Regions from separate parts of the Vibrio celticus genome, predicted to be linked through region 1. Evidence: predicted binding sites of a transcription regulator. Region 1 holds the regulator's gene; each other region holds the start of a gene.
What was found. Region 1 encodes PurR, which represses purine synthesis genes. Its sites were predicted from a motif close to TNANGNAAACGTTTNCNTNA; they were not measured.
Positions count from the first base shown of each region.

Region 2: a site for PurR is predicted at 6,119-6,138, ahead of purM (phosphoribosylformylglycinamidine cyclo-ligase). Genes of this name have one in related genera too.
Region 3: a site for PurR is predicted at 1,592-1,611, ahead of purL (phosphoribosylformylglycinamidine synthase). Genes of this name have one in related genera too.

Region 1 covers NZ_AP025463.1:2,313,288-2,321,562, forward strand. Annotated here, with positions in the region: gene cmoM (tRNA uridine 5-oxyacetic acid(34) methyltransferase CmoM) at 1-567, opposite strand, end outside; gene elyC (envelope biogenesis factor ElyC) at 683-1,534, shown strand; gene torR (two-component system response regulator TorR) at 1,700-2,413, opposite strand; gene torD (molecular chaperone TorD) at 2,699-3,346, shown strand; gene purR (HTH-type transcriptional repressor PurR) at 3,662-4,666, shown strand; cyclic di-GMP riboswitch class I at 4,837-4,922, shown strand; gene OCV19_RS10430 (TfoX/Sxy family DNA transformation protein) at 5,050-5,640, shown strand; gene OCV19_RS10435 (IS3 family transposase) at 5,712-6,593, opposite strand; gene OCV19_RS10440 (transposase) at 6,706-7,056, opposite strand; gene OCV19_RS10445 (TVP38/TMEM64 family protein) at 7,200-7,880, shown strand; gene OCV19_RS10450 (putative signal transducing protein) at 7,963-8,275, shown strand, end outside.
Region 2 covers NZ_AP025463.1:817,484-825,758, reverse strand. Annotated here, with positions in the region: gene bepA (beta-barrel assembly-enhancing protease) at 1-869, shown strand, start outside; gene arsC (arsenate reductase (glutaredoxin)) at 993-1,343, shown strand; gene wrbA (NAD(P)H:quinone oxidoreductase) at 1,350-1,943, shown strand; gene OCV19_RS03920 (DUF2069 domain-containing protein) at 1,940-2,377, shown strand; gene OCV19_RS03915 (DUF2066 domain-containing protein) at 2,488-3,747, opposite strand; gene OCV19_RS03910 (uracil-xanthine permease family protein) at 4,026-5,264, shown strand; gene upp (uracil phosphoribosyltransferase) at 5,406-6,032, opposite strand; gene purM (phosphoribosylformylglycinamidine cyclo-ligase) at 6,202-7,242, shown strand; gene purN (phosphoribosylglycinamide formyltransferase) at 7,375-8,049, shown strand; gene OCV19_RS03890 (class II glutamine amidotransferase) at 8,156-8,275, opposite strand, start outside.
Region 3 covers NZ_AP025463.1:2,834,450-2,842,724, reverse strand. Annotated here, with positions in the region: gene mltF (membrane-bound lytic murein transglycosylase MltF) at 1-1,456, opposite strand, end outside; gene purL (phosphoribosylformylglycinamidine synthase) at 1,786-5,682, shown strand; gene OCV19_RS12765 (DUF3332 domain-containing protein) at 5,935-6,468, shown strand; gene dapD (2,3,4,5-tetrahydropyridine-2,6-dicarboxylate N-succinyltransferase) at 6,573-7,604, opposite strand; gene OCV19_RS12755 (bifunctional metallophosphatase/5'-nucleotidase) at 8,109-8,275, shown strand, end outside.

The DNA of each region.
Region 1 (8,275 bases):
CAAGCCTTTTTGTGGTTGCAGCTTAAACCGTTTTCGATGTGGCATCCCATTCAATACATGAGGAATGTTGCCACAAATCACATTTTTCAGGACTAATCCGTGGTGGTTGTAAAACATTATCGAGGCGACGCCACCCGGTTTAACTTGTTCAAGCAATAAATCAAGTGCCTCTTTAGGATCGGCTAACCATTCCATTACGGCATGAAACATCACAAAATCGACTTTTTCATCGAGATGTTCTGCGACTTTTTGTACTGGTGAATGAATAAATCGATATTGCTCTAACAAACCCGCTCCGCTGATACTTTCTTCTGCGAGCTTCAACATTTCAGAAGAGAGGTCACACAGAAAAACGTTATGCCCAAGCGCGGCAATTTTTTGCGACATCTGCGCAAGTCCGCCTCCAGCATCAAGCACATGCAGCGGCGAAGCTGATTGCTCAAATTTGCTCAAAGCTTGTTCTAAATCTTCCCATACGATGATCTGACGGATCTCTCCTTTGTCAGAGCCGTAAATGTTTTTTGCAAATTTGTGGGCAATATCGTCGAAATTACGGTCTTCAGTCACGGCTACTTGAGTTATTATGTCCTATCGTGCCTGCTATTCTGTCACAGGAATTTCAGGAATAAAGAGGCGATGTCTCTTTTTACTACTAAGTGATGTTTTTTCGGACTATTCGGATATGTTTGAGCTGAAAAAAGTAGTGTCTTCGCTATTGATGCCACTGCCAGCAATGTTAATTCTCGCTTTTCTGGGTTTAGCCCTAGTGATGTTTACTACCAAAAGGAAGACGGGTTGCCTAATCACCCTTTCAGCCCTATCTGGTATTTTCCTAATCGCTTTCCAACCAGTTTCTAGTCAACTTTTAATGCCAATGGAAAGGCAACACACCGCATTTTTACCTGTCGATGAAACCGTCGATTACGTGATGGTTCTCGGAAGTGGTCACGTCGTAGACGACCAAATTCCACCGACATCAGAACTTAGCCGCACCGGCCTGATGCGTTTAAGTGAAGGGATTCGTATTCTACGCCTCTACCCTGGTGCAAAACTCATTTTGTCTGGCTATGGCGCAGGCACTGAAGTAAGTAACGCAAGAATGATGGCTAAAGTTGCACTAGCTCTTGGCGTAGCAAAGCCCGACATCATTCTGCTTGAAACCGCAAAAGACACTTGGGAAGAAGCCCGCCAAGCCGCTGCGTTCGTTAAGAATAAAAGAATGGTGTTGGTGACTTCAGCGAGCCATATGACTCGCGTACTGAATGAGTTCAATGCTGCAGGCATGAAACCACTACCTGCACCAACCAACTATCTTGCACAAGAAGGTATTGTTGAGCCTTGGAATAAGTACATGCCAAAAGCGCTATACCTTGAGCAGACTGAGCGTTACTGGCACGAAACCATGGGATTGGTTTGGCAAAGCCTGCGTGATTGGCTAGATACAAGCAATGACATTGTTGAAGAGCCTGTTATTCCAGAAGCTTCCAGCTTAATTGAAGATGACGGTGAAGTTTCTGCGGCCCAGCCTCAATAAGCCCATTAAATCTTTAAACTCATCTGAGCAGACAGAGTCGCCAAGTATTTGTAGATTCTCTGGTCGTTAACAGTAAAAGCTGAGTAATAAAAAAGCCGAGACATCAATGATGTCTCGGCTTTTTACGTTAAAATGTCGTTGTTGATTAATCACTCCCGAAGGAAATCAATCACCAGCGAACATGTAACCTTCACCGTGAACCGTCACAAAGATTTGTGGGTTCTTAGGATCGAACTCCATTTTTGCACGCATACGACGAATCAATACGTCGATAGTACGGTCATTAGGCGCGTCCACTCGGTGGCTAATCATATTCAAAATACGTTCGCGGCTTAATACTTGATTAGGGTAAGAAGACAAAGCCACTAGCAGTTCGTATTCTGCTTTGGTCAGTTTCACCGGTTCGCCGTTTTTGCTTAACGCGCGACGAGGGATATCAAATGTCCACTCCCCAAAACGAACCACAGACTCATCTGATGTTTCTTCGACTGCGCCCGCTGCTGTTTTACGAGCAGCAGAGATACGCCAAAGTAGGTTTTTAACTCGAACTAATAACTCGCGAAGTTCGAAGGGTTTAGTAACGTAATCGTCAGCGCCCATTTCAAGGCCAACGATCTTGTCGATGCTATCCGTGCGTCCAGTAACTAAAATAATTCCAATGTCTGATTGACTGCGTAATTCGCGAGTTAGCATCAATCCATCTTCGCCTGGTAAGTTGATGTCCAGCATAATGAGGTCAACGTTGTTTTCTTCTAACACGTTTCTCATTTGAGCGCCGCTTTCTGCTTCGCTCACTGTGTAACCCTCGTTCTGGAAGTATCCAACCAGTTTACTGCGGGTTACCACATCATCTTCTACGACTAATACGTGATAGCTCATCTACACCACTTTTCTTATTTAATAGTTTCAGTGACTATTCTATTCATAACTAGTAACAATTCTAGTGGTACAGAAGATAAAAGCCAGAAACATGGATTTTTTTTGATACAAGACAATCTTAAACCTTGCTATTTATCGTCCATCGCAATTCAATATAGGCATTACTACTAACGAGTAACTTTGCGTTTTGCAAATAGCCTTGTTATTCAGCCTTGGTGTGCTTATGCCCAAGTGACTTCAAGATGCATATAAGCAACATCACAAGACTAAGTCAGGATCTAACAAATGAAAGATACGAAAGCGTTCAACGAGCAAAGAGCAGAAATATACTGGTGGCTATCAAGCTTATTTGCCAAAGAGCTCACTCAAGAAGAACTCGATCACTACCACTCTGTTGAAATTCGTTCTTTCCTAACTGGTTTAGGCGAAAATGAGACACTAAAGCCAGCGATTGATAAGTTAGTGGATGCGCTGAACCGCCTACAAACACGTGAAGATGCTCAGCTAGAACTGTCTGCAGACTTTTGCGACCTATTCTTAAAGACAGATAAACACGGCGCTCTTCCTTACGCTTCAATGTATATCGGCGAAACTGGCCTCTTGAATGATAAGCCAGCAAAAGATATGGAAGAGATCATGGCTAAACACAACTTAGTCGTGAACCAAGATCTAAAAGAGCCAGCAGACCACATTGCTATTGAACTCGATTTCCTTGGTAACTTAATCATTCGTTCAAACGAAACGGATATTGAAGAAGAGCTAGAGAATTCATTTGCCGTTCAACAGCAGTTTATCGAACAACAATTGCTGACTTGGGTACCAAAGTTCAACGTGAAATGTCATGACGTTGATGAATTCGGTTTCTACGCCTCCGTCTCATCTTTGCTACTCGCATTCTGTCAATTAGACACTCAATATTTAGCCGGTGAATAGCTTATTGGATGACTAGGTAAATAAATTCAGCAGAATGTGACAATTCACCCGGATTTCTGGGTGAATTTTATTGCGAGTAATTTCTAGTCAGTCTAAAATTGTGACCGCAAACGATAAAATATGAAACATTCACGAAATGCTATGCTTATTAAAGTTCAGAGCATTTCGGTGTTAAGACAAGCCGCTCAATAGCGGTTTTTTGTTTTTTAGCACTTTAGTACCCAAAGAGCCCTACAAATTTAAGCTCTTAGTTAGGTAGCTTAACGGCTACTTTATTCCGTACTTTGGGAAAGTAGCTTCTAATAGGATAAAACCATGGCCACTATAAAAGATGTCGCTCGCTTAGCCGGCGTATCAACAACAACCGTTTCTCACGTAATTAATAAAACTCGCTTTGTTGCAGAAGCAACTCAAGAAAAAGTAAACAAAGCCGTAGATGAACTGAACTATGCACCAAGTGCTGTTGCTCGTAGCTTGAAATGTAATACAACACGCACTATTGGCATGCTAGTGACTCAATCAACTAACCTATTCTTCTCTGAAGTTATCGATGGTGTTGAAAGCTACTGCTACCGTCAAGGTTACACTTTGATCCTGTGTAATACGGGCGGCATCTATGAGAAGCAACGTGACTACATTCGAATGCTTGCAGAGAAACGTGTAGATGGCATCTTAGTTATGTGTTCTGACCTAACTGAAGAACTAAGAGAGATGTTAGACCGTCACGCTGACATCCCTAAAGTTATCATGGACTGGGGTCCAGAGAGCTCTCAGGCTGATAAGATCATCGATAACTCAGAAGAAGGTGGCTACCTAGCGACCAAATACCTTATTGAACGCGGTCACTCTAAGATTGCATGTTTAAGTGGCCACTTAGACAAAGCAGCATGTGTTGAACGTATTGCCGGTTACAAGCGCGCACTCAACGAAGCAAAGATTTCTGCTGATGAAAATATGATCATCGAAGGCAACTTTGAGTGTGATACGGCTGTTCTTGCTGCAGAACAAATCGTTGAGATGGAAGATCGTCCAACGGCAGTATTCTGCTTTAACGACACAATGGCACTCGGCTTAATGAGCCGACTGCAAGAAAAAGGCATCCGCATTCCTGAAGATATCTCAGTGATCGGTTACGACAACATCGAACTCGCTGAATACTTCTCTCCGCCGTTAACGACAGTTCACCAACCAAAACGTCGTGTTGGTAAGAATGCATTCGAAATTCTATTGGAGCGCATCAAAGACAAAGACCACGAAAAACGCGTCTTCGAAATGCACCCTGAAATTGTTGAACGAAGTACAGTTAAGACGTTAAATTAATTGATAATTCGAGTTTAATTTCATCAAGCGCACCTTTAGGTGCGCTTTTTTTATCAGCAACCATAATGAACCCTTATGCATAAATGAAAGATCATTAATTGAAGCAATGTCACATTTTGAAATATCAACTGTGAGCTTCATTCAACAAAAACTTTATTCTATTCAATCAGTCACGCACAGGGCAAACCACTCGAAAGAGTGAGACGCAAAGCTTCCGGCCTAAACCACTCGTTGGTATGGTAGCGGGGTTACCGATGGCAAAATGCAGTAACTACTAATAATTTAGTAATTTACGGCTTATTGACAATTTAATTGCAACATTTTGCTAATCTCTCGGACCTGCTTATTTGGTGGCGTAGTTCAAATACACCGAGATAAATAACATGGATAAACCGATACTAAAGGACTCGATGAAGTTATTTGAGTCCCTAGGAAAAATAAAATCACGCTCAATGTTTGGTGGCTTCGGTCTTTTTGCTGATGACACTATGTTTGCTCTGGTTGTAAATGACCAGTTGCACATACGCGCAGACAAAGGCACAACGAAACAATTCGAACAACAAGGGTTTCAACCATACGTCTACAAAAAACGTGGTTTCCCTGTCGTTACTAAATATTTCGCTTTACCTGAAGGCCTCTGGCAAGATCAAGAGAAAATCTTGCAGCTTGCAACCACGTCTCTAGGTTTTGCTAAAGAAGAAAAAGCTGAGCAGTCTTCTGCCAAGCCGACCCGACTCAAGGATCTGCCTAATCTTCGACTCGCTACCGAGCGTATGTTGAAAAAGGCAGGGATCGATTCTGTAGAACGTTTATATGAATCTGGCTCTGTAAACGCATTTAACGCCATCAAAGAATCGCATGCGTCTTCTGTCAGTATTGAACTACTTTGGGCGCTAGAAGGCGCGATCAATGGAACACATTGGTCTGTTATACCTCAGCAGCGTCGTGAAGAGCTTATCAATCGCGTCAATTAACTTTGTCAGTGCAATCTATATACATAACTAAGCCGCATTTTGAAGTGACCCCATAAAGTTGGACATTTCTGTTAAGCGGCTTTCAAGGCCTGAGTTCGATATTCTATCGGAGTCAGGCCTTTTAGTTTCACTTTTATACGTTTGGTATTGTAGTACTCGATGTATTCTTTAATTTGCTCTATCAGAGCATCTGCATCTTCAAAGCTTTGGTTGTGATACATCTCGGTTTTGAGTAAAGCAAAAAAGTTTTCAGCAACAGCATTATCCAAGCAGTTACCTTTTCTCGACATGCTTTGCGTTAACCCACTCTCCGCTACCTTTTTCTGATACTGTCGATGGCGATATTGCCAACCTTGATCGCTGTGTATAATTGGCTTTGAGTTGGGTTTAAGCGTTGATATAGCCTCCGTCAGCATATCCGTGACAAGCGGCAAGCAGGCATTTTTGGCCACTCTATAAGCTACCACTTCCTGAGTAAACAAGTCGACAACTGGAGACAAGTATACTTTCTGCTCTTTGACTTTGAACTCCGTGACATCAGTTACCCACTTTTCATCGGGTTGAGTCGCACTAAAATCTCTTTCAAGCACGTTGGGAGCAGCTGTTCCAGACTCTCCTCGGTATGAACGGTACTTTTTAATCCTGACCGTCGATTTAAGGTTGAGCTGAGCCATAAGCCTTTGAACCGTTTTGTGATTAAGCGCGACCCCCTGATTTTTTAGTTCTAAATGAATACGACGATAACCGTATCGGCCCTTATGTTCATGATAAATTGACTTTATCAACCGCAGCTCACGTTCGTAGCTATTTGGGCGCTTGCTCGTTTGAGCCTGATAATAAAAGACACTTTTTGCCAGCTGTAGAGTCTGCAGTAAGTGCTTCAACGGGTACTTGCCTTTAAGAGTTAGAGCTATGACCGCTTTTTCTTTGTTCGACGGTTTTTCCTGCTCCAACTCTTCCAACTTTTTAAAACAGCATTCTCGGTTCGTAAGTAGACTAACTCCTCTTTTAGCTCCTCAAGTGTCATTTCATTATCAGGCTTAGTGGTTCGTTGAGGTTGCTGTTTCATTGAGGGTCTTCCTTTCTGGCGCATTTTGAGCCCCTTGATACCGAGCTCATTAAATCGTTTGAGCCAGACAGAGAGTATCCCAGGGATGAGAGGTTTAATACTGCGCTAGTGTGCGTGAGAGACCATTCATTCGTCCACATTAAATTCAATGCTTTTCGTTTTGTTTGAGCAGTCGCGGCATGCTTAGTTGGTAAAAATGAATCAGTACCATGGATGGCAAAGACTTGAGCCCAATACCGTATCTGCCTTGAAGAAATTGAATATTGTTTTGCTAAGTAGAGAGATGACGTGCCATCTAAGTATTGCTTAGCAATGATACATTTTAGCTCTCGGCTATATTTGGACATAAAAAGACCCCCAATAATTGGTGTCCAACTATTGGGGGTCAGTTCATTTACTGCGGCTTTTTTTATATCTGATGAAAGTTAATCTATGCTTTGCCTGTCTATCTATACTATCGGTATGCATTGAAAATTTAGAGGAAGTATCAATGAGTAAGAAAATGATATTGGGTATTGTGTTGGTCGTAACCATCGTGGTGTTAGGCATCAATTTCGGCCAGTACTTAACGCTTGAAAATGCTAAGGCCCAACAAGCTGTGTTAAATGACTATATTGACAGCAACTTTATTGCTGCTGCCGCTATCTATTTTGTCGCGTATGTCATGATTACGGCTTTCTCCATTCCCGGAGCCGCTGTTGTGACCCTATTAGGGGCTGCGCTATTTGGCTTCTGGAATAGCTTGCTGCTAGTATCTTTCGCAAGTGCGATCGGTGCGACCTTAGCCTTCTTAAGTAGCCGTTACTTGTTGCGTGACTGGATTCAAACCAAGTTTGGTGACAAATTGGCGACAATTAACAAGGGAGTTGAAAAAGACGGCGCATTTTACTTATTTTCTCTGCGTCTGATTCCTGTATTCCCATTTTTCCTTATCAACCTATTGATGGGTCTAACACCGATGTCAGTGAGTCGTTATTACATTACAAGTCAGATCGGGATGTTACCGGGGACGGCGGTTTTCTTGAATGCTGGTACTCAGCTCGCAGAAATTGATTCACTTTCAGGCATCGTCTCCCCTTCAGTACTATTGTCATTTGCGTTATTGGGGATATTCCCAATAGTTGCTAAATGGTTGATGGGTAAGTTTCGTTCAGCGCCTGTGGCGGAATAACGTATATAGCTGAATAATTTATAATAGCTAAATAATTTATAATAGCTAAATAACACAGATAGCCGAATAAGGTTCTATTTCAATGAAAATCTTCAGTGCATCGAATCCGACAGAAGCTCATATCATCTGTGGATTGTTAGAAAGCGAGAATATCGCCTGTGAAGTCCGTGGTGAGGGGTTGTTCGGATTGAAAGGGGAAATCCCATTCACTGAAGAAACTGACCCTTACGTATGGTTATATGAGCCAGAATTGGCCAGTAAAGCTCGCATGCTCGTAAATGACTACCAAAAGCAGCAAGATTCGATCATCTATGAAGAGTGGCGTTGTGGTGAGTGTCATGAAGTCAACGAAGCGCAATTCGGTTCTTGCTGGCAGTGCGGTGCTGCCTCACCTG
Region 2 (8,275 bases), 1.5 Mb from region 1:
GTAATGAAAAAGAAGCCGACCGCTTTGGTATCAACACGCTGGCAAAAGCTGGGTTTGATGTGAATGCAATGCCACGTTTCTTTGGCCGTTTGGCTGATGAATACCGCTATGCAAGCACACCACCGCCAATGCTACTGACTCACCCATTACCAGAAGACCGAATTACCGATTCACGTGCTCGTGCTCGTAGTTACCCGCCACTGAAACTGGCTCCCTCTCTGGACTACCACCTAGCAAGAGCTCGCATTGTTGCTCGCTATGCTGGCATTAATAATGATGCTGCTCTTGATTGGTTTGAGCGTCAGCTAAAGAAAGCCCCTAAAGCTTTGGTTCCGTCATTAGAATACGGCCAAGCACTGGTTTACCTAGACTCTAAAAAATTAGACAAAGCAGAGCCCATCCTGAACAAGCTGATTAACAGCGACCCAACCAACCTGTTTTATCTAGATGCTATTTCTGATCTGCACATCGAGAAGAAACAGCCTGAGGTTGCAATTAAAGAACTTAAATCGGCACTGGTTCGTCAACCAAACAACCCGGTTCTGACCATTAACTACGCCAATGCACTGATTGAAAATGAAGATCTACAGGAAGCCGTTCGCGTATTGCAACGTTACACGCACGATAATCCGAACGACACCAATGGCTGGCACTTACTTTCTAAAGTAAATACGAGCCTTGGTAATAGCGACGAAGAACTGGCTGCTCGTGCAGAAATTTTGGCTCTGCAAGCCAACTGGAACAAAGCGATTCAGTACTACACGCAAGCAAGTCAAATCGCAGAATTAGGAAGCCTAAAACAAGCACGCTACGACGCTCGAATTGATCAGCTAATGATTCAGAGAGAACGCTTCTTGTCGCTACAATAGTAGCGTTTACTGATAACAGCTCGTTACCAGAATAAAAAGAAAGCTCAACGTTACACAAAAAAGAAGTCACTTCTGGTGGCTTCAGCTAAACAATTAAATCAAAAATAATAATGAGGAAGAACCATGTCTGTCGTGATTTATCATAACCCACGCTGCTCAAAGAGCCGTCAAACTCTAGAAGTGCTTCAGGAAAACGGCGTACAGCCAGAGGTAATCAAATACCTAGACACCCCTTTGACTGTTGAACAGCTGAAAGTACTATTCACTCAGCTTGGTTTTGACAGTGTTCGCGACATGATGCGCACCAAAGAAGCGGACTACAAAGAAGCAAACCTTGGTGATGCTTCAGTTACTGATGAAGATCTTTTCGCCGCGATGGCAACCAATCCAAAACTGTTTGAGCGCCCAGTCGTTGTCGCGAACAACAAAGCAAAAATTGGTCGTCCACCAGAGCAAGTGCTAGAGATTCTGTAATCCAATATGAGCATTAACATTCTTGTTCTTTACTACAGTCGCCACGGCAACACACAAGCTCTAGCAAGGCAGATTGCACGAGGGGTGGAGTCCATCCCGAACTGTGAAGCCATGTTAAGAACGGTGAACGACGTGTACACGGTAGAGGAGCAGCCTGATTCACGCTATCAACCAACCGATCCTATTGCCTCGTTACAAGAGCTTCGATCTTGTGATGGTTTGGCGCTAGGCAGTCCGGTTTGGTTTGGCAACATGGCCGGGCCAATGAAGCACTTTTGGGATAGCACGACATCAATGTGGATCAATGGCGATCTCATCGATAAACCAGCTTGTGTCTTTACCTCTTCTTCATCACTGCATGGTGGTCAAGAGACGACACAGCAAAGCATGATGTTGCCCCTACTTCATCACGGCATGTTAGTCGTGGGCATCCCCTACTCAGAACCTGCACTGCACACCACGCAAACCGGTGGTACGCCTTATGGTGCAAGCAGTACTGGAGAGAGCGCTTCGCTTAGCAAAGAAGAGATTGAGTTGGCGCAAAACCTAGGTAAACGCCTAGCGCGCATCGCGTTAAACCAGAAGGGAATTTATCAATGATGTATATGCCAGAGAAGGCTATGTCTCCCAAAACCAAGCTATTTCGCTACCTTGCTTTAGCGGGCAACTTGTCACTTTTATTCTGGGTGGTAGCTTGGCAGATGACACTTTCACCGCACCCTCATCTCAGTAATGTCACACTGGCGATTGCTTGGGCTATCCCGCTATTACTGCCACTGCCGGGCATTTTAGCAGGAAAACCTTATACGCACGCATGGGCGAATTTCGTCTTGATGCTCTATTTCCTACACGCACTAACTATTGTGTATGTAGACGATGGTGAACGTTTATTAGCGGCTGTAGAACTGCTTCTGACGACTCTAGGTTTCGCGGGCAATATCTTATTTACTCGCTTTAGAGCCAAAGAGTTAGGCATCAAGTTGAAGCGTCTTTCCGAAGTAGAAAAGAAAGAAAAAGCTAAGTTCGAGCAATAATATTGAGCCCATGCTTTTAAACTGAACGCTTACAAACAAAAAGCCCTGCGAGATTGCTCTTGCAGGGCTTTTTTCATGTTTTCATTTCAATCAGTCATGTCAGCTGACAACTATGAGCGAACCCACTCGTAGACCAAGCTTGGCTTAGCATGTACTGGCGCAGTGATGGTTAGATCTTCTGTACTAGAATCCTCTAACGTTGCGTCAGGCGTATTCGTTAGCTCAGTATCCTCAGACACCTCGTTGCCCTTAATCACTTGCACGCCTGAGTCAGTTTCGTCACCAACGACTTCAGCAGCATCTGTTGAATCGTCACCTACAGACATGGTGTTGTCTTGAGTTTCAAATTCAGGGCTCACTTCAGGCTCAATGTAAGATTCTTCAACCTTCGCAACTTGGCGAATACTTGCAACTTCTTGCTCAAACTCTTGTTGAGTCGACAATAAGTGAATTCGGAAAGTGACTTCGTTGTTCTGAATCTTCAGAATATCTAGGCTTGCCACCGAGTTGAGACGCTTAAGTGCGTTTTCCAACTGAAAGAAGTCTTGAGCATTATTCAGGCTAATAAACTGCGTTAAAATCGATTCTGATGACTCACTCGCTACCGTCACAGCACTTTTTCCTGCGTAGTAGTTACTGATTTGGTCGACTAACTTCTTAGAAGTCGTGGCACTGTTACCTGATAAAGAACCACTTACAGGCGATGTTGGTGCGCTCGTCAATTGACTTGGCTTTTGATCGTATAGAGTCCAACGTAGACCTGAAGATTGAGCCTTTATCACCAACACAGCATCAACAGGATAACGCTGACTCGCTTTACTGATTGGCGTAACAAAGCTACCCCACAAATCAGAAGTCGCAATACCCGTAATATCGTCAAAGTCACCCACAGGCAGCGTTAGAGGCAAGCCACGCTCTTTTGCGTTAGCTTGTAAGCTAGCTGCTAACTCTGAGTTAGAGTGTTCCCATACGATGTTCTTGTCGTAGTTGTCCTCTTCCACCAGCCAAACAAGGATGTTTGAACGCGTGTCAGGCCAGTAAGGTAACTGTGCTTGAGTCAACAGAGAACGGATTTGAGCACCGTTAAAACGCATACGCAATGTTGATTGGTCATTGCTTTCGCCAAAACTCATTTGAGACATGTACTGCGAACTCTTGCGCATCGCCTTTTGAATCGTCTCATTCGAAGCGACATCAGTTTGGCCAGTCGCACGTATCAATACCTGCTCCATACCTGTATTTCTTGCCACTTGTTCTGGCTGTTTGTCTTCAGCGTTAATCGCAACTTCAGCACTAAAAATATCTACTTGAGTTAAGGCATAACTCGGAGAGGCTAATAGTCCCATCAACAACAATGCTATGTAGCGCATACTGATCCTAATATTCAAATCTTGTGCCTAGATGATAAGCAACTATGGATTGAGGGGCAAGGTCGATAGCGCCCACTGTGTTTAATAACCACAAAATATCACCTGGCCATGATAAATCGCTCACTTATAAACTGAATTTCTAGGGCTTAGATGGATATAAAACATCACTAAGATAAATAAATTTGATCTATCTGGTGTAGCAATCGATTGCTAAGTGATAGAATCCCGCGAATTTTATTTTTCACTTTTCATATAACGACCATTTTTAAGGACATATCATGAAAAATGCTTTGCAAGGTGCGCAAATGCTGTTCGTAGCTTTTGGTGCGCTTGTACTCGTGCCGCTACTAACAGGACTTGATCCTAACGTTGCACTCTTTGGCGCAGGTATCGGTACCCTTTTATTCCAACTTATTACACGCCGTTCAGTGCCAATCTTCTTAGCGTCTTCTTTCGCATTCATCGCGCCTATCATGTTTGGTATTCAAACTTGGGGTGTAGGTGCAACCATGGGCGGCCTTATGGCGGCGGGTGTTGTGTATGTACTAATGGGCGCGTTAATTAAAGTTCGTGGCGTTGGCTTCATCCATAAACTGCTTCCACCTGTCGTGGTTGGCCCTGTGATCATGGTTATCGGTTTAGGCCTTGCGCCTGTTGCGGTTAACATGGCGCTAGGTAAGACAGGCGATGGCGCGGTTCAGCTTGTTGATGCAGACGCTGCACTGTGGATCTCTTCGATTTCACTGTTAGTGACCATTGTCATCAGTGTGTTCTCTAAAGGCTTCCTTAAGCTACTGCCAATCTTCGGTGGTATTGTCGCGGGTTACATCACTAGCTTGGTTTATGGCGCAGTCGACTTCACACCAGTAGCGCAAGCATCTTGGTTGGCTCTGCCAAACTTCACAGCGCCAGAGTTCAACATCAACGCTATCTTCTTTATGGTATTTGTTGCGATTGCACCTGCTGTTGAGCACGTAGGCGACATGCTTGCTATCTCTAACGTGACCGGTAAAGACTACCTTAAAAAACCTGGCCTACACCGCACAATTACTGGTGACGGTGTGGCAACAATTGCTGCTTCAATGCTAGGCGCGCCACCAAACACTACCTACAGTGAAGTAACAGGCGCAGTAATGCTGACCAAAGCATTCAACCCAGTGATCATGACTTGGGCTGCGGTAACCGCCATCGTTCTGGCATTGGTTGGTAAGCTAGGTGCACTACTTCAAACGATTCCGGTTCCTGTAATGGGCGGCATCATGATTCTACTGTTTGGTTCTATCGCAACCGTAGGCTTGAATACTCTAATTCAGAACAAAGTTGACCTGCACAAATCACGTAATCTTGTGATTGTGGGCATTACCTTAGTCTTTGGTATTGGCGGCATGGCATTTGGCATCGGCGACTTTAGCCTACAGGGCGTAAGCTTATGTGGCATCGTAGCGATTCTACTTAACCTAGTACTTCCAGATGAGCTAGGTGACAACACTGTGGTAGATAAAGCTCAAATCGATTAATGAGTCGGTAAGGCTAGATTCCAAAGAATCACAACCTAACAAGATCAAAAAAGGGAGAGCATCGAATGCTCTCCCTTTTTATTAATACGGTTAATTCAGCGAGTTAAGGAACTGTTTAGAGTCACTTAAGCTGAAACCGAATTACTTAGTACCGAAGATCTTATCGCCAGCATCGCCAAGACCAGGAACAATGTAGCCCTTGTCGTTTAGCTTCTCATCGATTGCAGCCGTGTAAAGCTCAACATCTGGGTGCGCTTTTTCTAGAGCAGCGATACCTTCAGGAGCAGCAACAAGCACAAGAATCTTAAAGTGCTTACAACCTTTCTCTTTCATCAGGTCGATAGTCGCGATCATAGAACCACCTGTCGCAAGCATTGGGTCTACCACTAGAGCAATACGCTCATCGATGTTAGATGCAAGCTTGTTGAAGTATGGTACTGGCTCAAGTGTTTCTTCGTCACGGTAGATACCAACAACGCTGATACGTGCACTTGGGATGTGCTCAAGAACGCCGTCCATCATGCCTAGACCAGCACGTAGGATTGGCACTACCGTTACTTTTTTACCTTTAATTTGGTCAACTTCTACTGGACCGTTCCAACCGTTAATCGTCACACGCTCAGTTTCAAAGTCTGATGTCGCTTCGTATGTTAGAAGGCTACCCACTTCTGTCGCTAGCTCACGAAAACGCTTAGTGCTAATCTCACCTTCACGCATCAGGCCAATTTTATGTTTTACTAGCGGGTGTTTCACTTCAACAACTTTCATTTCCAACTCCGGCAATATTTAAACAAACCTGTAGATTATACACGAACTCTAAGGTTATTTCAGAATCTTTATTCTAATAAAAAAAACCGCGCAAACGTTTGCTCTTGGTAATCAAGCCCTGTTAGAATAGCGCCGTTTTCACATCCAACTTAAGTTCGAGGACTATCCCGTGAGTGGTAATACTTCTTCTCTAAGCTACAAAGACGCTGGTGTTGATATCGACGCAGGTAATGCACTAGTAGACCGTATCAAAGGTGCTGTTAAACGCACTCGTCGCCCTGAAGTAATGGGCGGTATTGGTGGCTTTGGCGCCCTATGTGAACTTCCAACGAAATACAAAGAGCCGGTACTTGTTTCAGGTACTGATGGTGTTGGTACTAAACTTCGCCTTGCTTTGGATCTGAAAAAACACGACACCATTGGTATCGACCTAGTGGCAATGTGTGTGAACGACTTAATCGTTCAAGGTGGTGAGCCGCTATTCTTCCTAGACTACTACGCAACAGGTAAGCTAGATGTAGATACAGCAGCAGACGTTGTTTCTGGTATTGCTGAAGGCTGTGTTCAAGCTGGCTGTGCACTAATCGGTGGTGAAACTGCTGAAATGCCAGGCATGTACGAAGGCGACGACTACGATGTAGCTGGCTTCTGTGTTGGTGTTGTAGAAAAAGCTGACATCATTGACGGCACTAAAGTAGCAGCAGGCGACGCACTTATCGCTGTCGGCTCAAGTGGTCCACACTCAAACGGTTACTCTTTAATTCGTAAAGTTCTAGAAGTTTCTGGTGCTGATAAGAGTGAAGAACTAGAAGGTCGCACTATTGGTGAGCACCTACTAGAACCTACTAAGATTTACATCAAATCGGCACTTAAGATGATTGCAGAGCATGACATTCATGCTATCTCGCACATCACAGGTGGTGGTTTCTGGGAAAACATCCCACGCGTACTTCCTGAAGGTACTAAAGCCGTCATTGATGGCAAGAGCTGGGAATGGCCTGCTATCTTCAACTGGCTACAAGAGAAAGGTAACGTGGAGACATTTGAAATGTACCGCACTTTCAACTGTGGTGTAGGCCTAGTTGTTGCTCTACCTAAAGATCAAGCAGACGCTGCTGTTGAACTACTGAAAGCTGAAGGCGAAAACGCTTGGGTTATCGGTGAGATCGCAAACGCTGAAGCTGGCGAAGAGCAAGTAGAAATCAAATAAGTGATACGTTCACTTACTTAGTTAATCAATGAGGACCTAATGGTCCTCATTTTGCTATTTAGCCCGCAGAAAACCTTAGTTTATGTAGGTACATTGTAAACAGTTCAGTTAATCAATCGTATGACCCACTCTATGAAAAACAATCACTCAAATAAAACCAGTCACTCTAATAAAAACATCGTTGTGTTAGTTTCAGGAAGCGGAAGTAACTTACAGGCAATTTTGGATGCCTGTGATAACAATATGATTGATGCTTCAGTTAAGGCTGTCTTCTCAAACAAAGCAGAGGCTTTTGGATTAGAACGAGCGAAAACCGCAGGTGTTGACGCACATTCAGTGAATCCAAAAGACTTTGGTTCACGTGAAGAGTTCGATCATGAATTGATGATTCAGATTGATGCATACCAACCCGATTTAATCGTACTTGCGGGATACATGCGTATCCTGAGTTCAGAGTTTGTTCGTCACTATGCGGGTAAAATGGTCAACATCCACCCTTCCCTGTTGCCTAAATACCCAGGCCTACACACCCACCAGCGTGCCATTGATGCACAAGACAAAGAGCACGGAACTAGTGTCCACTTTGTGACCGAAGAGCTTGATGGTGGCCCTGTGATCTTACAAGCTAAGGTTCCGGTATTTGAAGATGATGATGCTGATATGTTGGCAAGCCGAGTGCTTACTCAAGAACACTGCATTTACCCTATGGTCTGTAAATGGTTCGCCGAAGATCGTTTATCAATGCTAAATGGGCAAGCTGTCTTAGACGGTAAGGCATTAGGTAAACACGGTTACGCAGAAGAGTAATTCTTCAGATACTAAATCAAATCCAAAAAAGGCCGCTCACTGATTCATTAGTTCAGTAAGCGGCCTTTTTTATAGGGTTCAAATAATGCTATTCGGGATACTTAGCTCAGCTCAATGGTTCAGTTGGCGCTTGGCTTGCTACCTTCTTCGGCGCATAAGCGACATCTTCCAACGCTTTATGATTGTTTCCAATCAGCTCACCAAAATGAAACAGCGCATATTCGCC
Region 3 (8,275 bases), 520 kb from region 1:
GCTCTTTATTGCGCTTATTGACATGGCCAATGATGCTCTGGTAATAACGGCGAATGTTCTCAACGTAATTCCTTGCTTCATCACCACGCGCATACCCATAACGAGTCTTACTGTAGTACTTCTTCTGTCTCAATAGAGGCAACCGGTCTTTTACATCGCCCCAAGCATCAGGATCTCCGCCTTGTGCCTTCGTGAGACGACGCGCGTCCATCATGTGCCCGTAACCGACATTGTATGAAGCAAGGGCGAACCAGATCTTTTCATGTTGTGTGATTGAATCTGGTACTCGGTTCACGATACGACGCAGGTATTCAACACCGCCTTGTACTGACTGTTTCGGGTCAAGACGGTTGGTTACACCAACACTCTTCGCAGTAGGCAGTGTTAGCATCATCATGCCTCGCACTCCAGTTGGCGAGCGCGCAACAGGGTTCCAGTGTGACTCTTGGTATGCCAATGCAGCAATCAAACGCCAATCAAACTCTTGTGAGTACTTCTGAAACAACGGCGACCATTTTGGTAGTTTGCTGTCCAGTGCGCGGATAAAGGCGCGAGTATCAACGTAGTCAAAAGTACCGATGTGGCCGATGTATTTCTCTTCCAGTGAAGCGAGTTCACCAGACTGTTTTAGGTTACCGAAGAACTCAATCAACAGAGCATAAAGGCTTTCATCTTCAGACTTCTGCAAATACCAAGAGATAGGTTGGTCTTCTGTCAGTTCAAAAGCCAAAGCTACGTCTGGGTATAAACGTTGTGCCAGTGACAGCTCAATTGAGTCAGCCACAGTGAATAAGCGCTCCCCAGTCGAGACTTCTTTAAGCAGGTCATTGATATCAGCATTGCCGACCGCATCATAGATAAAGTCATCGTGTGTTTTTTGCAGCTGCTTTAGTGTTGGCTCAAAGTGTGAGTCTTTCACTACAACCAAAGATGGCGTTAATGTGTCAGTAGACGCCGCCTCTTCTGATTCAGTTTGCGCTTTTACAAACTCAGCCTGACGCTCATTCTCAAACTTGATCAGTTGTTCAAGGTTTCTTGGTCGCCACTGGCCTTTTTTGTATACGACCTGTTGGCTTACATAATAATAAGCAGGTGCGGCGCGATAAGCGCGTGTCAGTTTATTGTTTTGCGTTAAGCCGGTTGCGATAAGATCGATTTCGCCTTTCTGCAGGGCAGGGAACAGGCCAGATAAACGGTAAGCGGGTTTAACCTCAAGCTTTACACCAAGCTCCTGCGCAAATTCACGAGCTAATTCGTAATCCAAGCCAGCAGGACCATCAGGACCGATGTAATAAGAGAGTTGGTTATTTAGGGTGCCGACACGAAGAACGCCACGATCTCGTATCTGCTCAAGGACACTTTTAGGTTCAGATTCAATCTGACATCCAGCCAACCCAAATAGGGCGATGGCGAGCAGAAGGAACTTAGACGAAAAGATGAGCGTAAATTTAGGCATCAAAATGAAATCTCGAAAAGTGGAAGCCCCTTTATACCAAACCCCGCAAGGCTGGCAAAGCAGGTTTAATTAAACAGTTGTAAAAGTGGTGATAAATGCAGCAAAAGTACCATTTACGCAGAAAGATAAAAAAAATCACGCAAACGGTTGCTTTTGGTGTTACGTCACAAAAAGAAATGCTTTATAATGCGCTCGCATTGAAGAGGTGGAATCGGCATAGGTTTGGCAACCTTCGGGAATAGCTTCGAAGAAAACAGTTAGGTTGTTCCTATAACCCACTGAATTTATTCCAATACTACCTTAATCAACTGCATAAGAGACGTAAGCACATGAGAATTTTGCGTGGCTCCCCAGCTCTATCTGAGTTTCGTGTTAACAAGCTTTTAGAGCTTTGTCGTGAATTAAGCTTACCTGTAACAGGTATTTACGCTGAGTTTGCCCACTTTGCTGATCTAACGGCAGACCTAGATGAGTCTGAAGTTGAGAAGCTAGAAAAGCTACTGACTTACGGTCCAACGATTGAAGAGCATGAACCTGAAGGTTTACTGCTGCTTGCAACGCCACGCCCGGGCACTATCTCGCCTTGGTCTTCAAAATCAACAGATATCGCACACAACTGCGGACTGGCTAAAGTGTCACGTCTAGAGCGCGGTACTGCTTTCTACATTGAAACCTCTGCTGAACTTTCTGAGCTTCAACTTGTTGAGCTGAAAGCAATCCTGCACGACCGTATGATGGAAGTGGTTTTCACTGACTTCGAATCAGCGGCGGCACTATTTACCGTTGCTGAGCCTGCTCCTTATGCGGAAGTTGACCTACTAACTGGCGGACGTAAAGCGCTTGAAAAAGCAAACGTTACCCTAGGTCTTGCACTTGCAGAAGATGAGATTGATTACCTTCTTGAAAGCTTCACTGAGAAGCTAGGTCGTAACCCGACTGACATCGAGCTAATGATGTTTGCACAAGCGAACTCAGAGCACTGTCGTCACAAGATCTTTAACGCTGATTGGACTATCGATGGCGTTAAACAAGAAAAATCATTGTTCAAGATGATTAAGAACACCTTTGAAACGACACCAGAGCACGTTCTGTCTGCTTATAAAGATAACGCAGCGGTAATGACTGGTTCTGAAGTCGGTCGTTTCTTCCCAGATCCAGAAACTCGCCAGTACAGCTACCACCAAGAGAAAACACACATCTTGATGAAAGTTGAAACGCACAACCACCCAACGGCAATCTCTCCGTGGCCGGGCGCATCGACAGGTTCAGGCGGTGAAATCCGTGATGAAGGCGCAACCGGTATTGGTGGTAAGCCAAAAGCGGGTCTTGTTGCTTTCTCTGTATCTAACCTTAAGATCCCGAACTTCGTTCAACCTTGGGAAACTGACTTTGGTAAGCCAAGCCGTATCGTTACTGCTCTGGATATCATGCTTGAAGGTCCTCTTGGTGGCGCGGCATTCAACAACGAATTTGGTCGTCCAAACCTACTTGGCTACTTCCGTACTTACGAAGAGAAAGTAAACTCTCACGCAGGTGAAGAAGTGCGTGGTTACCACAAACCAATCATGCTAGCTGGTGGTCTTGGCAACATCCGTGATGAGCACGTTCAGAAGAAAGAGATCCCGGTAGGTGCAAGCCTAATCGTTCTTGGTGGTCCTGCGATGAACATCGGCCTTGGCGGCGGTGCGGCATCTTCAATGGATTCTGGTTCTTCTTCTGAAGATCTTGATTTCGCTTCTGTACAACGTGAAAACCCAGAGATGGAGCGTCGTTGTCAGGAAGTTATTGACCGTTGTTGGCAGCTAGGTGATGCGAACCCAATCGCATTCATCCACGATGTGGGCGCGGGCGGTATCTCGAACGCACTTCCTGAGCTAGTAGACGACGGTGAGCGTGGCGGTATCTTCAACCTACGTGACGTACCAAACGATGAGCCGGGTATGAGCCCACTTGAGATCTGGTGTAACGAATCTCAAGAGCGTTACGTAATGGCGGTTGCTGATAAAGACATGGCAACATTCGACGCGATTTGTAAGCGTGAGCGTGCACCATACGCAGTCGTAGGTAAAGCAACGGAAGAGCGTGAACTTAAACTAGAAGATTCACACTTCGACAACACGCCAATCGACATGCCAATGGACATCCTATTAGGTAAAACACCTAAGATGCACCGTGATGCGAAAACGCTAAAAGCGAACAACCCTGCGATTGACCGTTCTGGCATCGAGATGAACGAAGCGGTTGACCGTGTTCTTCGCTTGCCAACCGTCGCTGAGAAAACATTCCTTATCACCATCGGTGACCGCTCGGTAACAGGCCTTGTAGCTCGTGACCAAATGGTTGGCCCATGGCAGGTTCCTGTTGCTAACTGTGCTGTAACAGCGGCAAGCTACGACTCTTACCACGGTGAGGCTATGTCTCTTGGTGAGCGTACGCCAGTTGCACTTCTAGACTTCGGTGCATCGGCTCGTCTAGCGGTTGGTGAAGCAATTACTAACATCGCAGCGACTAACATTGGCGATATCAAACACATTAAACTGTCGGCTAACTGGATGTCTCCAGCGGGTCACCCAGGTGAAGATGCAGGTCTTTACGAAGCGGTTAAAGCGGTGGGTGAAGAACTATGTCCAGCACTAGGTCTAACTATCCCTGTGGGTAAAGACTCAATGTCGATGAAGACTAAGTGGGAAGAGAACGGCGAGCAGAAAGAAGTAACCTCTCCGCTATCTCTTGTTATCACAGCGTTTGCACGTGTTGAAGACGTTCGTAAGACGATTACTCCTCAGCTTCGCACTGACAAAGGTGACACTTCACTGGTTCTTATCGACCTAGGTAACGGCAAAAACCGTATGGGTGCGACAGCACTTGCACAGGTTTACAAGCAGCTTGGTGATAAGCCAGCAGACGTAGACAACGCAGCGCAACTAAAAGGTTTCTACGAAGGCGTTCAAGCACTTGTAGCGAACGACCAAGTTGTCGCTTACCACGATAAAGGCGATGGTGGTCTATTCGTAACGCTAGCAGAAATGGCGTTCGCAGGTCACTGTGGTGTTAACGCTGATATTGCGGCGTTAGGCGAAGATACGCTTGCGGTACTATTCAACGAAGAGCTGGGTGCTGTAATCCAAGTTCGCAACGATGACCTAGACGCAGTACTTGCTACTCTTACAGAAAACGGTCTAGAAACGTGTTCACATGTCATTGGTTCTGTTGAAGCTTCTGATGAGCTAGTGATTAAGTCTGGTGAGTCTGTAGTAATTGAACGTAACCGTACTGAACTACGTACTATCTGGGCTGAGACAACGCACAAGATGCAAGGTCTACGTGATAACCCAGTGTGTGCTGACCAAGAACACGAAGCGAAGAAAGACAACTCAGACCCAGGTCTGAACGTGAAACTAAGCTTTGACGTAAACGAAGACATTGCTGCTCCTTACATCAACACGGGCGCTAAGCCTAAAATGGCGATTCTACGTGAGCAGGGTGTTAACTCTCACGTTGAAATGGCAGCCGCATTTGACCGTGCAGGCTTCGAAGCAACTGACATTCACATGAGCGACATCCTAACGGGTCAAGCGGTACTTGAAGAGTACAACGGCCTTGTGGCTTGTGGTGGTTTCTCTTACGGTGACGTACTAGGCGCTGGTGAAGGTTGGGCTAAGTCGGTTCTGTTTAACGACTCTACGCGTGACCAGTTTGAAAACTTCTTCAAGCGTGAAGATACCTTCTCTCTAGGTGTGTGTAACGGTTGTCAGATGCTGTCTAACCTGCGCGAGCTAATCCCTGGTGCTGAGTACTGGCCACGTTTCGTTCGCAACGAATCTGAGCGTTTTGAAGCACGTTTCAGCCTCGTTGAAGTTCAGAAGTCAGATTCTGTGTTCTTCAACGGTATGGAAGGTTCTCGTATGCCAATCGCTGTTTCTCATGGTGAAGGCCGCGTAGAAGTTCGTGACAACGACCACCTAAACGCGATTGAAAACTCAGGTACAGTTGCACTACGTTACGTTGACAACAACGGTAACCAAACGCAGCAATACCCGAATAACCCGAACGGTTCGCCAAACGCTATCACAGGTCTAACGACTACTGATGGTCGCGTAACTATTATGATGCCTCACCCAGAGCGTGTATTCCGTACGGTTGCTAACTCTTGGTCTCCAGAAGGTTGGGGCGAGAATGGCGCTTGGATGCGTATGTTCCAAAACGCACGTAAGAATGTGGGTTAATCTGGTACACAAAACCGAATAGTTTTAAAAACTAATAAAAGCGCAGATCGAAAGGTCTGCGCTTTTTTATTGGCAACTCTTTAGGAACCAGAGCGAAACAATTAACGTTTGCAGTTTGCTGTTCTAAAAAACTCCACTACGCTAAATGTTATGGAATCAATTTGTTAGGCCATGAATTTCTGTACGTGAACAGGAAGACTGCTGTTTGGCTATGCAAAAACCGAATCAATCATCGTGGCATAAGAGGGATCTATGAAAACAACAATCACAAAAGCAGTTGCAGTGGCAGCGATTGTCATGTCGTTAGCTGGGTGTGTCGGTAGTAATGCCGTTACTGGGAAATTAATGAAGTTCAACGTTGAGGTTGTAGATAACCGTTACGCTCGTGCTGGGGTCAACTTCTTACTTGCTCCGGTTTATGCACTAACAACCGCAGCCGATTACATCGTATTCAACTCGATCGAATTCTGGGCGGGTAAAAACCCACTGACTGGTGCGCCTCACATCTTCGATAGTAAAGTCGATACCATGATTGATGTGAACGACAGCCTTGATGATTCACTGAAAGATGCGCCACTTGGCTTCAACAATCGTCAGATTGAATGGGGTGAGATGCAGCAAATCGACGAGAACACCATTCGTATGGACATTACTTACAACGATGGTCAAAAAGCAGTACTTACAGGCGTTCGTGATGGTGACAAGGTCAGCTACTACATGGATGGCACACTAGTTTCAGAGACTTCTATTCAAGCTCTTGAGCAGCTAGCCGCAGAGAAAGCATAACCCACTCTGATCTGCAGATATAAAAGAAAAGCCGTTGGATTTAACCCCAACGGCTTCGTACTTTTTAGCATTTAGCATTTAGCATTTAGCATTTAGCGCTTAGATTAGTTGTTGCTGTGTAGCTCGCTGTTTAGCTCAACAGCAGACTTGTTCGCAAGACATTCAATTTGGCCAGTGATTGAGTTACGACGGAACAGAAGATCCGAAACGCCAGCTAGATCGCGAGCTTTAATGATTTCTACTTCGTTGCCTTCTTTATCTAGCATGCGAACCTTAGTACCCGCAGTCACGTAAAGACCAGATTCAACCGTGCAACGGTCGCCCATAGGGAAGCCAAGACCAGCGTTTGCGCCTAGTAGGCAGTTTTCGCCGATAGAGATAACCATAGTACCGCCACCAGACAGAGTACCCATGATAGAAGCGCCGCCGCCGATGTCTGAACCGTTACCTACAACAACACCCGCAGAGATACGACCTTCAACCATACTCACGCCAGTTGTACCAGCATTGAAGTTGATGAAACCTTCGTGCATTACTGTTGTGCCTTCGCCTACGTGTGCGCCAAGACGAACACGAGAAGTGTCAGCAATACGAATACCTGTTGGTACTACGTAGTCCACCATTTTAGGGAACTTGTCTACGCAATCTACAGACAGAGCACGACCTGCAAGGCGAGCTTCGATTTGACGCTCAGCCAGCTCTGGTAGGTCGATAGGGCCTTCGTTTGTCCATGCGATGTTGTGCAGTAGACCGAAGATGCCGTCCAGTACCGTACCGTGTGGTTGTACTAGGCGGTTAGAGATAAGTTGTAGCTTTAGGAAGCCTTCAGCAACCGATGTTGGTTTCTCGTCAGTAGCAAGAACAACAAGAACAAGTGGCTGTTCAGACGCTGCCGCTTTTTCTGCGAAAGATGCGTTAGCTGCATCATCGTTTGCTGCGAATGCCTTCGCCAGTTCTGCGCTTTGTGCAGCAGAGATTTCGATAGCTTGGTTGTCTTCAGAGTAACCTGATACTTCTGCCACAGCCGCTACAAGAGCGTCGCTTGGGTTTAGAAGTGGGTTAGGGAAGAACGCTTCAATGATTTTATTGTCGCGATTTTTGGTTGCCGTACCGAAGGCTAGTGAAAAGTAAGCCATGTTGAATCTCCATGTGTTGAGTCTTGATTTTACTATTCCCAAACAGCGGCTCGAATAACTAGCGCTGCCGTTAGCAAAGTTAATTTAATTGCGTTCATCATAAAGAGAGCGCCCTCGTTATGAAAGGGCGTATCGGGATAAAGTCTGTAAAATGATATTGCTTGTCTTTCTAGCGATAGTTTTCATTATCCGGATACTGCACCATGTTCTTAATCTTACGGCGTTTTATTTAACTAATCAGTATGCTTTCATTTCCATATCTGTCATTCATATCTAACTCACCTTCTTGTTAGCAGTATCAATAGAGTGAGTCACACTTTCTCTATAAATTCATGTTTATTATCAGAATTATTCGACTTCTGTTGATTAATCGCTTGTGCCTACAGTTAGGGTAAATACTCAACTTTCCAGACATGTAATTAAGAGAACGATCACTAAAACCCTGCAAGATGTCAGTATATTGCCTGCCATAACGACATTAAAACGATTAATAAAGGATCTTCTATGAATTTTACTAAGTCTTTACTGGTGTTATCTATCGGCGTAGCGATGGTTGGTTGTGGCTCGGACAGTGACGATATTATTGTTCCCGATATGACATTACGCATTGCACATGTGAATGACACTCACTCAAACTTTGATCCTGTAAAATCAAGTTTTACTATGGGTGA